2 linked regions of the Syntrophobacter fumaroxidans MPOB genome follow. The protein of the gene in region 1 interacts with the protein of each later gene in a pairwise test. Links are inferred from orthologs where the notes say so. Each region holds a gene or a part of one and is shown in the gene's direction. Other genes may lie near its edges.

Evidence for each region. The genes of interacting proteins can lie anywhere in the genome.
Region 2: the proteins of hflK (region 1) and ftsH interact in binary tests that used the Escherichia coli proteins (3 or more experiments, as listed by UniProt). The link is inferred for Syntrophobacter fumaroxidans MPOB from one-to-one orthologs.

What each region holds. Positions count from the first base shown.
Region 1 is NC_008554.1:214,812-223,151, forward strand. What follows is about bases 3,217-5,983. They hold hflK (FtsH protease activity modulator HflK), read left to right. Parts: upstream 3,217-3,955; coding sequence 3,956-5,011; downstream 5,012-5,983. Other genes in these bases: SFUM_RS00950 (threonyl-tRNA synthetase editing domain-containing protein), read right to left, coding at 3,217-3,444; SFUM_RS00955 (hypothetical protein), read left to right, coding at 3,673-3,861; hflC (protease modulator HflC), read left to right, coding at 5,023-5,983. Outside these bases: SFUM_RS00925 (SBBP repeat-containing protein), read left to right, coding at 1-193; SFUM_RS00935 (NAD-dependent epimerase), read right to left, coding at 984-1,991; SFUM_RS00940 (universal stress protein), read right to left, coding at 2,022-2,504; SFUM_RS00945 (universal stress protein), read right to left, coding at 2,535-3,023; more of SFUM_RS00950, read right to left, coding at 3,034-3,216; more of hflC, read left to right, coding at 5,984-6,027; SFUM_RS00970 (glycosyltransferase), read left to right, coding at 6,044-7,258; SFUM_RS00975 (response regulator), read left to right, coding at 7,283-7,648; LPS export ABC transporter permease LptG, read right to left, coding at 7,857-8,340.
Region 2 is NC_008554.1:668,730-674,423, reverse strand. The notes cover bases 2,787-5,694. They hold ftsH (ATP-dependent zinc metalloprotease FtsH), read left to right. Parts: upstream 2,787-3,215; coding sequence 3,216-5,174; downstream 5,175-5,694. Other genes in these bases: folP (dihydropteroate synthase), read left to right, coding at 5,431-5,694; SFUM_RS02845 (MFS transporter), read left to right, coding at 2,787-3,099. Outside these bases: SFUM_RS02850 (hypothetical protein), read left to right, coding at 767-1,216; more of SFUM_RS02845, read left to right, coding at 1,876-2,786. UniProt on the Escherichia coli protein: Acts as a processive, ATP-dependent zinc metallopeptidase for both cytoplasmic and membrane proteins. Plays a role in the quality control of integral membrane proteins.

The sequences.
Region 1 (8,340 bases):
AAGTCTCCTCTGGACAAGACAGTTCAACGGCGCAACGAACGGGCACGATTTTGCGACGGCGGTGGCTGTACGGGGGGGGGCGCTGTACGTAACGGGCGAATCGGATGGGGCCAACTCACTGGCCGACTACGTCACGATAAAATACGATCTGGACGGCAGACGTCGCTGGGCGCGGCGCTTCGAACGCCAGTAATTGACGGCCGGTCGCCATGGACGGTGCATTGAACAATGCGCCGTCCATGCTCATTTGCCCATTTTCATGATGATTGGCGCATCATGCGTGTACCGGAGCAGGCGTTGCATGATCTTGTCCCTTCGGTGCATCTGCCTGAGCTTCCACGCGACACAAGAAAGAACAATCACGAGGAACGTCATTCCTCCGACAATTCCGCTCATAACGATACCATTATTAATCGTCATAGAATTGCCTTTTTCGATTGTGAAAGTCATCTGACATGATATCGTTTATCTGAGTCGATCTCTTCTTCGATGGGATTATTCAGCTGATGAATTAAAAAAACCTTATAAGAACCTGGACTTATGATGATTGATGTTGACTTTTCGACCTTCGATATCGTTCTCAATAGTGATGAATATACACGAACAGAGGGGATTCACCAAGAGATTTTCGTGCAAATGCATGGGAAGGCATGTGGGAATATCCGAATCCGCTGACAGTGGTGATGAGTGGGCGGAAATACCTTGATGTCAGGGTGGCGGCGGTGAGAGTATGGGTTTACAGCGAAGCGGAGAGGCGTTCATGCCGAGGAATTCCGCTCACGGCAACCAGTGCGCGGGCATACGGGGCGTTTCGGGTGGCATTTTTCAGGCAGCTCGATACCATGGGATGCCGGATATCGCCCACGGGAGCCGATCAAGGCAACTCACAAATACCGTTGAGCTCGGGGAATGCCGTACGGGGTCGGCTCTGTATTGTAACGTCAAGGATACGGTCGACCGAAGAAATGAGGGGGAAACCGTGGTTACACCGAATAGTAAGCCCTGTACCATTCGATGAACCGCGTGATTCCTTCCTGAATCGTGGTGCTTGGCCGGAACCCGAAATCCCGCTCCAGGTCGCTGACGTCGGCGCAGGTTGCCGGAACGTCCCCCGGCTGGAGCGGCAGGAATTCCTTTTGTGCTTCCTTCCCCAGGCAGCTTTCGATGGCCGCCACGTACTCCATCAGCTCCACGGGCCGGTTGTTGCCGATGTTGTACACCCGGTAAGGGGCGTAGCTCGTGGCCGGGTCCGATGATTCGCGATCCCATTGCGGGTTGGGTGAGGGGGGCGCGGGGATCATTCTCACCACGCCCTCGATAATGTCGTCGATATAGGTGAAATCCCGTCGCATCCTGCCGTAGTTGAATATCCTGATGGGCTCTCCCGCAAGGATCGCGCGGGTGAAGAGAAACAGGGCCATGTCGGGTCGCCCCCAGGGGCCGTAAACGGTGAAGAAGCGCAGCCCGGTACAGGGGACGCCGAAAAGATGAGCGTAAGTGTGTGCCATGAGCTCATTGGCTTTTTTTGTGGCGGCGTAGAGCGAGAGGGGATGGTCGACGTTGTGGTGTACCGACAAGGGCATGACGACGTTGGCGCCGTAGACCGAGCTCGACGAAGCGAAGACGAGGTGCTTGATCCGGTGGTGTCGGCACCCTTCGAGAATATTCACGAAGCCGGTGAGATTGCTCTCGACGTAGGAATGCGGATGGGTCAGCGAATGCCTCACACCGGCCTGGGCGGCCAGGTGCACGACGGCATCGAAGGCATTCTCCCTGAACATGGCTTCGATGCCCGCCGTATCGTGCAGGTCGAGCTTCAGGAAAGCAAAGCTTTGAAACGGCGCAAGCCGTTTCAAACGGTTCCGCTTCAGGTTGACGTCATAGTAATCGTTGACATTGTCCAGACCGATTACGGTGTTTCCGTCTTTGAGAAGCCGATATGCCAGGTGGTATCCGATAAAGCCCGCGGCGCCGGTGACCAGGATGTTCATGAAGCCATGTTTCCTTTCCGAAAGACTGTTTCAAGGCTTTTCCGGCATCTTTTTCTTTTTCATTCGCACTGTGAGGACCGAACACGGCGCCCGGCGGACGACCCGGTCGGCGGTGCTGCCGAACAGGACATGGGCCAGACCCGTCAAGCCGTGAGAACCCATGACGATAAGGTCGATATCCCGTTCTTCCGCAACGCGGATGATCTCGGTGGAAGCGTAACCGGAGAGCAGGTGCACATCGAACCTTTGACTTCCGGCGAGCTTGCTCACATATCTTTCCTGGATCGAACCCCTGGCGGCTTCAGTGACCTGTTCGACGAACTTCGGATCGTACTCGATGGGCATGTAGGTGGCATGAATGGGCGGAGCAAGGGAGAAATTCACCATGACGTGCACGATGTGGAGCGTGGCTCCGTAATGGGATGCCAGGTCCCTGGCCGTCTCGAAGGACAAGTCGGCATTCTCCGAAAAGTCCGTACAAAACGCAATATTCGAAAAAGACTCCTTCGACATGGTTTGCTCCTTCCTTTGAAATAAGGCCCCTCAATAGTCCACAACCCAGACGGAAATCCCGCGTGCCAGTTTCACCAGGGAGTTGGACACGCTGCCGAGCAGAAGCTCCTTCACCCGGCTGAGCCTCCTGCGCCCAACCACGACCGTGGAACACCCCATTTCCCGGGCTGCGTCGAAAATGATCTGCGCAATCTCGTCGGATTCCAAGGCAAAGTGCGTAACGATCCCGGACTCCGCGAAACCGCCTTCGATCAGCAGTTGTCGAGCCTCCCGGAAAGTCCGGTCCATCCGCTCCTCGTCTTCTCGCTTCCAAAAGTATCCGCGCAGACGCGGGGATTCCTCCTGGAGACTCTCCAGGCGCTGGACCTCGGCCCGCTTCAAAAGGTTGGGCGAGGCCGTGGGCAAAACGTGAAAAAGCACGAAACCCGAATCCACCGCCCCCCGCAACACTCGATTGACGTAATGAACACTCCTCAGAGGACCGGGCGTGCAGTCCAAGGCGATCAGAAACCGTTCCATCGGCCCCCTTTCATATCTCTTTGAATACCTTGGCGAGGGATTCACCCGAGACATGGAGTTTCCATTCGTTCAAATAACCGAACGGGGTTTCGAACACGGAGAAGCCCGCGCGCTCCAGGCGCCCCCGGACCTGCGCGGCCAGTCGATGTGCCGTCTCCGGCGGCGCCTTGCTCAGGGAAAGGTGGTTGAACGAATGAAGGATGACGGTTCTGGTTGCGAACTTGCCCGCAATCCATTTGGCGTTCTTGACCCACTTGGAAACAATTCCGTCCTCTCTGCCAACGTCTTCTCCTTCGACTTGGTAAAAGATAACCACGGCCTGCCGGAAAGACTTTTCCTCTTTGCAGTCCGGAGCGTCGGGAATCGCCTTATCAAAGGTCTTGAACCAGAATTCCGGGGCATGGAACATCAGCAGTTTCACAACGGGCCCTTCATCCGCAGCATTTCGGCTCCAAACATATCTTTATACCTCCGACGCCACGAAAAACGCAACAACTAAGCCGACAGTCGCCATGTTACGGCCCCGGGCAAGGAGGGATGAGCTTGACATTGTACGGTTGTCTCATTAGGATGCTCCCTGCGACCACAGGGCGCCGTGAGTGCGAACGGCTGCGCCTTTCCCCCTTTCCGCTTTCGTGACGAGTGGCCAATGAAAGAGCGTTTCTCCCAAGTGCGTCTCAGAGTCCTGGTTTTGCGAATCCTGATGGGACTTGTGTTCGGGTTTATGGTCACGCGGTTCTTTTTCCCGCGCTCGACCATGGGCTTCATGTTGCTCATTTCAGCGTTGCTGGTCTTTTTCGCCTACGGAATGGAATGGGTGCACAAAGGCAGGGACTGACCCATCGCCCGATGCCGGGCGCGCCGCACGGCCTTGCGACTGTCGCACATCATGGGTGCAAGCTGAAGAAAAGCAGTGGAGCCCCGAAGGAGACATGATGGTCTGGCAGAATCCGCCCGGTAGAACGCCGGGACACGACAGTTTCAAAGATTTCGAGGAGATCCTGGCACGTCTGAAGAACCGGTACAAGCTCCCTCCCATCACCGGAGGGCCGGTGTTTCTGATCGTGCTCGTCGCAGCGATGATCCTCATCGGTTACAACAGCTTCTACATCGTCCAGCCCCAGGAAACCGCCGTCATTCAAAGGTTCGGAGCATACAGTCACACGGCTGAGGCCGGGTTGCACGCGAAACTGCCTTTCGGCATCGACACGGTGCGGAAGGTGCCCACGGGGAGAGTCCTGCAGCACGAATACGGCTATCGCACCGTCAAACCGGGGGTGCGCTCCACGTTCAAGGAAAAGGAGTATGAAGAGGAAGCCGTGATGCTCAGCGGCGATTTGAACGTGGTCAACCTGCAGTGGATGGTGCAGTACAAGATACAGAACCCGGCGGACTTCCTGTTCCGGGTGCACGACGTGGAAGGCACGCTGGACGATATTTCGGAGTCCGTGGTGCGCCGCATTGTGGGAAACCGTTACTCGGACGACGTCCTGACCGTGGGACGGGCATCCATTGCGGACATGGCCAAGGTCGAGATCCAGGCCATCCTGGATACCTACCAGACAGGCGTCAAGATCGTGACCGTGCAGCTGCAGAATGCAAATCCGCCGGATATGGTGAAGGCCGCCTTCAACGAGGTCAATGAAGCTCAGCAGGAACGCGAGCGGATGATTAACGAGGCCCAGCAGGCTTACAATCAGAAAATTCCGAAGGCCATGGGCGAGGCGCGACAGGCGATTTCCCAGGCCGAAGGGTACGCCCTGGAGCGGGTGAATCGCAGCCAGGGCGAGGTCCAACGTTTCCAGAACATTCTTGCCGAATACGAGAAAGCCCCGGATGTTACGAGGCGGCGCATGTACCTGGATGCCATGGGAGAACTCATGGGGCGGGTGGAGCATCTTTACGTCATCGACGAGAACCAGCGGAACCTGTTGCCCTTGTTCGACCTGAACAGGGGAAACAAAGGCGACGCGAAACCTGGAAAGTAGAGGCTCCTTCGATGAGACAGACCGAAAGCCGGGGAACCGATGTGATTTCACGCAAAATGAGCGTTGTGGCCGTCCTGGCCGTTGTTGTGGGAATCGTTCTTTATTTCTCCGCCTACATCGTGACCGAGACGGAGCAGGTGGTCGTCACGCAGATGGGTGCCCCCGTGGGGGAACCCGTTACCAAGGCGGGATTGTACTTCATGACCCCCTTCATTCAGACGGCGAACTATTTCGAGAAGCGGATCATGAAGTGGGACGGCAGTCCGAATCAGATTCCCACCCGGGACAAAAAGTACATCTGGGTCGACATCACCGCCCGATGGCGGATCAAGGATCCGCTCCTTTTCCTCAAACGTGTCGGATCGGTTCAACTGGCTCACAGCCGCCTCGACGGGATCCTCGATTCCGTGGTCAGGGACTACGTCTCGAACAATGACCTGATCGAGCTGGTTCGGAGCGAAGGTTGGGAAGAAGCCTGGCAGCGGCTTAAAGAAGCCGGAATCCCCGATTTTCAAAGCACGGATCCGGGGGCGGCCTCCGAACACCTGGTCAAGGGGCGGGAGAAGATCACCCGGGAAATGGTGGCCGATGCCGCGAAGCTGCTGCCCGAGTTCGGCATAGAGCTGCACGATATCCGCATCAAGCGGATCAATTACGTGGAATCGGTGCAGAAGAAGGTTTTCGACCGCATGATTTCCGAGCGCAAACGGATTGCGGCCCAGTACCGGTCCGAAGGCGAGGGGGAACGAGCCGCCATTCTCGGGCAAATGGAGCGGGAACTGGCCAAGATCAATTCGGAAGCCTACCGCAAATCGCAGGAACTCCGCGGGAAGGCGGACGCCGAGACAACCAGGATATACGCCGAAGCCTTCAACCGGAATCCTGAATTCTATTCGTTCTATCGGTCCCTGGAACTCTACAGGGATTTCAACAGTTCCGGCAGCTCTTTCGTACTGGGCACGGACGCGGATGTGTTCAAATATCTGAAGAACGGCGGCAAAGCTGCGGGCAGGTAGCACAGGGGAGAAATGAATGGCATTTTATGAAGAAAATCCGCAGCATATCACGAAAGCCGATCTCGTGGTGGGAATCCCTTCGTTCAACGAAGCGGCGAGTATCGGGCATACCGTGCGGGTGGTCGAACAGGGGTTGAAGGAGTATTTCGGTTCTCTGAACACCGTGATCGTGAACTGTGACAACCACTCCACCGACGGCACAAAAGAACAATTTTTCGCCTCCCCTGGAGAAATTCCCCGCATCTACCTGTCAACCGCTCCGGGGACCAGCGGCAAAGGCAACAACCTGCGCAACCTCTTCGAGAAAGTTCGTGAACTGAGCGCGTCGGTGGTGGTGGTGGTTGAATCCGATGTTCGAAATATCGCTCCCTATTGGATCAGAAATCTCGGGGAGCCCATCGTCAGGGGAGCCGGTTACGCCGTGCCCCTTTACGTTCGCCACAAGTACGAGGCCACGCTTACGAGCTCGCTCATATACCCTTTTTTGAGGTGCCTTTACGGGCGGCGGATCCGGCAGCCCAATGTCGGGGATTTCGGATTCAAGGGGCAACTGGTGGACAAGTTCCTGGATTCGCCTGTCTGGACGGAAGCCGTCCGGCATTTCGGCATCGACATCTGGATGACCAATATTGCCCTCAGCTCCCGCGTGCCCATTTGTCAGTCGTTCATGGGGTGCCCGAAAATTCACAGGGTCAAGGATCCGTACGCACATCTCAGAGTGATGTTTCACCAGGTTTTGAGCACGGTTTTCGACCTGATGTCCGTGTACGCGGACTTCTGGCGCCAGGTGAAATGGAGCAAACCGGCGGCCCTGTTCGGCACGGACGCCCACGAAGTCGAAACGCCGATGCCGGTGGACATACAGCCTGTCAAGCTGCATGAACGTTTCCTGGAAGGGTTCGACAAGTACAGCGGGATATGGCAGCGGATTTACGATCAGACGGTGTTCCCCAAGCTTCAGGAAATCCGGAGCCTGGAACCCCAGCATTTTTCTTTCCCTACGCCGACCTGGGCCAGGGTCCTGTTTGACGCGGCCAACGTCTATCGACGTTCCAGCGAGGCCGAGCGGTCCACGCTCCTCGATTCGCTCCTCCCTCTCTATGTGGGCAAGGTGCTGTCCTTTGTCAAGAAAACCGAGCGGATGTCCCTGCAGCAGGCGGAGGAGTACGTGGAGAACGAATGCGTGATTTTTGAGGAACATAAACCCTACATGGTAAAAGTCTGGGAATGATCGTGCGGACAAGGAGATTCAATGATGCCCAAAATATTGGTCGTGGATGACGAGGAGCACATTCGGCTGTTGTATTCGGAGGAGTTGAAGGAGGTCGGTTACGAGGTGATCACGGCCGAAAGCGGTTTCAAGCTGCTCGAATTGATCGAACAGGAAAAGCCCGACTTGGTGATATTGGACATCAAGATGGTCGATTACAACGGCCTGGACCTGCTGCAGGACATTCGTAACCGCTTCTATGACCTGCCGGTGATCCTGTCGACCGCCTACGATACGTTCAAGGAAGACATGAAATCCATCGCCGCCGATTTTTACGTGGTGAAGAGCTTCGACCTCACGGAGTTGAAACAGAAAATCGCCATGGCGCTGGAGACGCGCCTGCCGACCTGACGGAATCGGGCGGCCGGCGTACCGTGAGCCGTCCGAAGACGCCGAGTGACGCGGAAAAAACAATCCCTGCCGAAGACGTCTTTGCGGGGGAGGCGCTCCGGGGCGGAGCGAAAACCGCGACCGCAAACGGCTCCCGCAAAGATGCTCCATCGCGCATTCAACCATCCCCTCATCGTCTTCTTTATTTTGAAGTTCCCAGGTCCGACGCTCAGCCGCCGGACGGGTTCGAAATCCAGAGGTAGACGGCGGCTGCCAGAAAGATCACGTTTGCCGCCCACACGCCCACGACCGGCGGAAGTGCCCCCGCGCCGGCCAACGCACACCCCAGCTGCTGCACGACAAAATACGAGGAACCAACCAGCAGGCCGATCCCCACCCCCAGGGCAATCCCTCCGTGCATGCTCTGCCGCAGGGCGATGATGATGCCGAGTATCGCCAGGACAATCGCGCTCAGGGGGAAGGCGACCCTCAGGTGCAGCTCGATTATATAGGGCAGCGAATTGTACCCCTCCTGACGGATTTTTTCAGCATACCGGTAGAGATCCAACCAGTCCAATTCCTCCGGGATCGTTTCCAGGCCGGAAAAATCCGCGGGGGTCTCCTGTAGCGTGAATGCCCGCTGGTCGAATGTCTCCTGTTCCGTGCCGGATTCGGAGAATTTCAGGAAAAGCCCCTGCTCGGCCTGCCACCTG
Region 2 (5,694 bases), 450 kb from region 1 along the record:
GGGGACAAATTGCACGATTGCAGGCCTGACCCCGTTTGCACGTAGGTATATTACCTCAAATGGTCTCCGGATGGTACGGCAATATCCATGGCGACTGCATCGGCCAGAAACGGGACGGAAGAGCGGCGAACACCATTCGAACGCCTTTCCAGGCGGAACGCTCGCCCGGTTTTTTTCACTTCCTCGACCCACGCAGCAGGAGTTCTATTCATGACCCCACCGGCGCCGCTTTCACGAAAGGACCGCCGCGGCCCTTTCTTTTCCGTCGGCTCCGTGTCCGCTCCCTCCGGGGAGGGAGCGATCCTTCCCCCGCTTCCGGCGGCGACGGCGCGGTTTCCCGGATGCGCCATCCCGCGCGGTCGAGTCGCTCCCCGCGGGGTAAACCTCCGCGCCGCACATGCCGATTATGAGAAAAAGGAACCCACCGGAAAGCCGGCGGGCGAAAAGACTTTCGTGAAGCGCCCGTCGGATGCTCGTGAGTGTTTCGAATCCTCCGGGTTCCGCATATTGAGAGGTACTAATGCAGGCAACCACGTTCAGCACGCGCCGTGGGAGGACGCGACCACCGTCGGGTCCGGGTCCGGACGGTCTTCTTCTCTCCCGCAGAAGCCGGGCGAGTCCGCGGCGGCGGCCGGGGCCGGCAATGATCTACAATTGTCTTGATTCATGGGCGCTAATATATGAAAATGCGCCTCGATGACGAATGCACACTAACCTATTGAATAAATAAATAAACAGGGATTTCTCCGGAAAAGGGAGTATTGCCATGAGATCGGTCCATGCCGGATGCAATGCCGCCAAGATTTTGATTATTGTTCTGGCCGCCCTCATTACCGCTTCATGCGGCATGGCGACCAAAGAAGAGAAACAGCACGAACAATTCGTCGCCGCCATCGACGGGTACAATGCCGCTTTCCGGTGGCAGGACTACAAGACCGCATCGGGCTTCGTGGATCCCGCGAACCAGGAAGCGTTCTGGAAAGAAGCGGATGCGTTTCTCAAGGAAGTGAGGATAATGGACTATGAAATCAGGAACGTATCATTCGAAGCCAACGGTCTTCGAGGCACCGTGTTCATCAACTGCCGTTTCTACCTGACCAGGGAACCCAGCCTTCAGAGCAAGATGATTCGCCAGACGTGGCAGTTCCTGGAAAAACCGAAGACATGGCAAGTGACGAACAGTGGGTATCAGGCGATTCTGGCACAAACCCAATAGTCCGCCGACGTTTTGATTTGCATTTATCCGCGCTCCGATCCGGCGCCGGAGTCCATGATCGACGTTCATGCACCCCTTGAAGGGATGCATATAGGAGACAGCCGATACGGAAAAGCAACGAAGCCGTTTGGGCGGGCCGGGTTCCGCGCGAAGTCGCGGCAAACCCTGTTGATCCGACGGGATAACCTTTCTTTCCGGTCTTCGAGTGCTCATAGCAGGTTGCGTTCAAGTCCGCAGCATTGCGCGGGAGGGCATAAAGCCCTCCCCTTGTATGTTGGCTATGACGGCAGGGACAAGGGGTTTGGGACCGTGGGCTGCGCTGCCGCGCATCCCATCCTACGCGACTCAAGAGTTGACAGAGAACACTGTCGCTGCTCCTGACCGGCACATCGGTCCGCAGGGACGGGGTTTGTCCCCTCCGCGTCACCTGCCGCCGGGCAGGTGTTGTGTGATCTTGAACGCACCCCGGTCTCAATTGGCATTCTGGATGGAGCCAGCCGGCTTGTTCGCACGGTATCGACTCGCGAAACCGCTTCCACCGCACTCGCCTTCGCCGGCAGGTCGCCGACGTTTTCATCGGGTATGGTGTTCCATAATTCCCGAATGACGGGGCGGCACCATCCTTCACACTCACATTTGCGAATCGGACACGACACGACATGAATCCGGACGATCCATCGTTGAAGTCCACCGTGGCCTTTGTCCGTCTTCTTTTCCTGTGCTGTATCGTATGCTTTTTTTGTTATGTCGGCGCGTACATGCGGGTTCCGGTGGTTCCACTGTTTGCGCTGTCCCTGGGCGCGGATGCGTTCGAAGTCGGATTGATCAATTCTTCCTTTCTTTTCATGGCCGCGCTTCTTTCACTTCCACTGGGAATAGTGTCGGATCGGCTGGGCAGGAAGTCCCTCATTCTGGGAGGAATTCTACTGACGTCACTGAGCTCCTTTCTCCTCTGCCTGTGTCGAAATCCCATGCAGATGGTCCTCGTTTACCTCCTGTTCGGGGTCGGCTTGGCCGCTTTTGCCCCGACGTTGATGTCCTACGTTGCCGATTTCGCTCCCGCGACGCACCTGGGGCGCTCCTACGGTTACTACACCATGGCACTGTACGGAGGCATGAGCCTGGGACCCGCATTGGGCGGAGCCCTCGCGGAGGTCACGGGTTACCCGGCCGTGTTCGCGATTTCGGGAGGTTTCGGATTCCTGATGTTCTGCCTTGTCCTGGTGTTGCTGCCCCGGACACCCCGCACCGCCGCCCACTCTTCCCGAAAGCTCGACAGCATGGCCGTCGCGGGGACGTTCCTCACCAATCGTCCTCTCCTCGGCTGCTGGATGGGGACCCTCGGGGGGTGTTTCGGCCTGGGGATGTTCGTGACTTTTGTTCCCCTGCATGCCGCGGAACAGGGCATATCGGTGGCGAGCATCGGCCTCATTTTTGCCTCGCAGTCGCTTTTCAACGCGGTTGCGCGGATCCCGTTCGGCCACTTTACCGATCGAGTCAAGGACCGCGGTGCCGTTGTGGTCTTCGGGCTGATCGGCTTCTCGATCGCCGTTTCGGGGATCGCATTCTCGACCGGCATTTTTCACTTCATCGGCTTTTCGATCGCACTCGGGATCACCATGAGTCTGACGTTCACCGCGCTGGGAGCGCTCATATCCGAGGTGGTCCCGCATGATAGCCGCGGGCTCGCCATGGGAGGCTACAGCACCTGCATCTACCTTGGAATGATGCTGAGCGCCGTGAGCATGGGCGCACTGGCCCGCGACCTGGGATTCAAGAGCGCGTTTTTGGTCACGGCCGGGGTCATCGCATTGACGGGCGTCGTCTTCCGGGCCTTTGTGACCAGGATTCCGCCTTCCCCATCGGCCGGGAATCTGTTATAGAAGCGGCGTAGAGTGTCTGTGGGAGACTTTCCATTTGTTCTCTCGGCCAATAGCGAATAAAATATAATGTTACAAACGATATCGGGGAATCGACACCGTTCAAGGAGGCATCGCTGTTGAGTCCGTTCTATAAAAATCTGGCCCTATGGCTGGTCATCAGCCTTATGGTGATTTTGTTGTTCAACATGCTGCAAAAACCCCAGAGCTCCAGCATCGAGACCACCTACAGCCAACTGATGGCCTCGGTTCAGAAAGGGGAAGTCGCAAAGGTCACCATCCAGGGCGATCGCATTCTGGGAACCTACAATGACGGCAAGCTCTTCCGCACCCACGTTCCCAGAGACCCGGATATGATCAAGATGCTCAGGGACCACGGGGTCGACATCCAGGCCAAGCCCGAGGAGGAAAACCCCTGGTACGTGTCGGTCCTGGTGAACTGGTTTCTCCCTATGCTCCTGCTGGTGGGGATGCTGATTTTCTTCATGCGCCAGATGCAGGTGGGCGGCGGAAAAGCCATGAGCTTCGGCAAGAGCCGGGCCCGGCTGCTCAATGAGAATTCAAAGAAAGTCCTGTTCAACGACGTCGCGGGCATTGACGAAGCCAAGGAAGAACTGCAGGAGATTGTTGAATTTCTTAAAGATCCCCGTAAGTTCACGCGCCTGGGGGGCAGGATTCCCAAAGGCGTCCTCCTGGTGGGGGCTCCCGGCACGGGAAAAACCCTTCTTGCAAAAGCCATTGCCGGGGAAGCCGGCGTTCCCTTTTTCACCATCAGCGGTTCGGATTTTGTGGAGATGTTCGTCGGGGTAGGTGCGTCCCGGGTCCGGGATCTGTTCATGCAGGGCAAGAAGAACGCCCCGTGCATCATATTCATCGACGAAATCGATGCCGTCGGGCGGCACCGCGGCGCCGGCCTGGGTGGAGGACATGACGAACGCGAACAGACACTCAACCAGTTGCTGGTGGAAATGGACGGATTCGAGTCCAACGAGGGCGTGATTCTCATTGCGGCCACCAACCGTCCCGACGTATTGGACCCGGCTCTGCTCAGACCGGGCCGCTTCGACCGGCAGGTGGTGGTGCCCGTCCCCGATATCCGCGGACGAGAAGGCATTCTGCATGTCCATCTGCGGGCCAAGCCCCTGGCTCCCGACGTCGATCCCAAAGTCCTGGCGAAGGGAACCCCCGGGTTTTCGGGGGCCGACCTCGAGAATCTGGTGAACGAGGCGGCCCTGCTTGCCGCTCGTAAGAACAAGGATCTCATCGACATGGCCGATTTCGAATCGGCCAAAGACAAGGTGATGATGGGCCTGGAGCGCAAGAGTATGATCCTTACGGAGGAGGAGAAGCGCAACACCGCCTATCACGAAGCCGGGCATGCGCTCGTGGCCAGGCTGCTGCCGGGGGCCGATCCGCTCCACAAGGTGACCATCATCCCGCGGGGACGCGCGCTGGGGCTCACCCAGCAACTCCCTGAAGACGACCGCCACACCTATTCGAGGGACTACCTGCTGGACAGCATCGCCATCCTGATGGGCGGACGCGTGGCCGAGGAACTGGCGTTCAACCAGCGGACCACGGGCGCCTCCAACGACATCAAACGCGCCACTCAGCTCGCCCGTCGCATGGTGTGTGAATGGGGCATGAGCGAGGATATGGGCCCGGTCAGTTTCGGAAGGCAGGAAGAACAGGTTTTTCTGGGGCGCGATATTGCGCAACACCGCGACTTCAGCGAGCAGACCGCCATTTTCATCGACAAGGAGGTCCGCCGGATTGTCGATGAAAACTACCTTCGTGCCCGACAGATGCTGAGCGACCGCTTCACTCTATTGGAGAAGATCGCCGAGGGGCTGCTCGAAAGGGAAACCCTCGACCTGCGGGACATCGATCGGATCATCCTCGAGGTCGACCCGGGGCTATACGATGAGATCAAGCGCAGGGAGCCTCCGCGCCCCCCGGAACTTGAAATTGCCGTAGACGGCGTCGGCACGCAGGAAGCCGTCGCGGAACAGCCCGAAGGAGGCACGGCATCGCCGGATTCCACTTCCGCCTCCGAGCAGAAGAATCAGGGCACTTGAGGGCACGGGGAGGCTGACCGCAGTGCCGTTCGCGGGCCACGGGATGCGGCAACCTGTCCGGCCTTTCACCCGGGCGCATTCTCCGGCTCGATGCTTCCGGCACCTCCCCCCTTCCATCCACTGCTCCAGGCTTTCCGCCGCGACACCCCGCGATACCAGCCATGCCGTGGACCGGCGGTTCGGAGGCGGCTCCATCGGCACCGCCCCGCGGACTGTCCGGGAGATTCATGCGGAAGTTACCGCACAAAGGTGCTTCATGAGCATTTCGGAGCGAAAGGATTATATCCTCAGGCTGAAATCCGGTTGCCTGTCCCTTGGGCGGCGGACGCTCGTGATGGGGATTCTCAACGTCACTCCCGATTCCTTTTCGGAGGCCGGGAAGTTCTTTTCATTCGACTCCGCGGTCGAGCAAGCTTCGGCACTGATTTCCGCCGGCGCGGATATCCTGGATATCGGAGGTGAATCCACGCGCCCATTCTCCGATCCCGTGCCGCTGGAATCCGAGCTTGAGCGGGTGCTG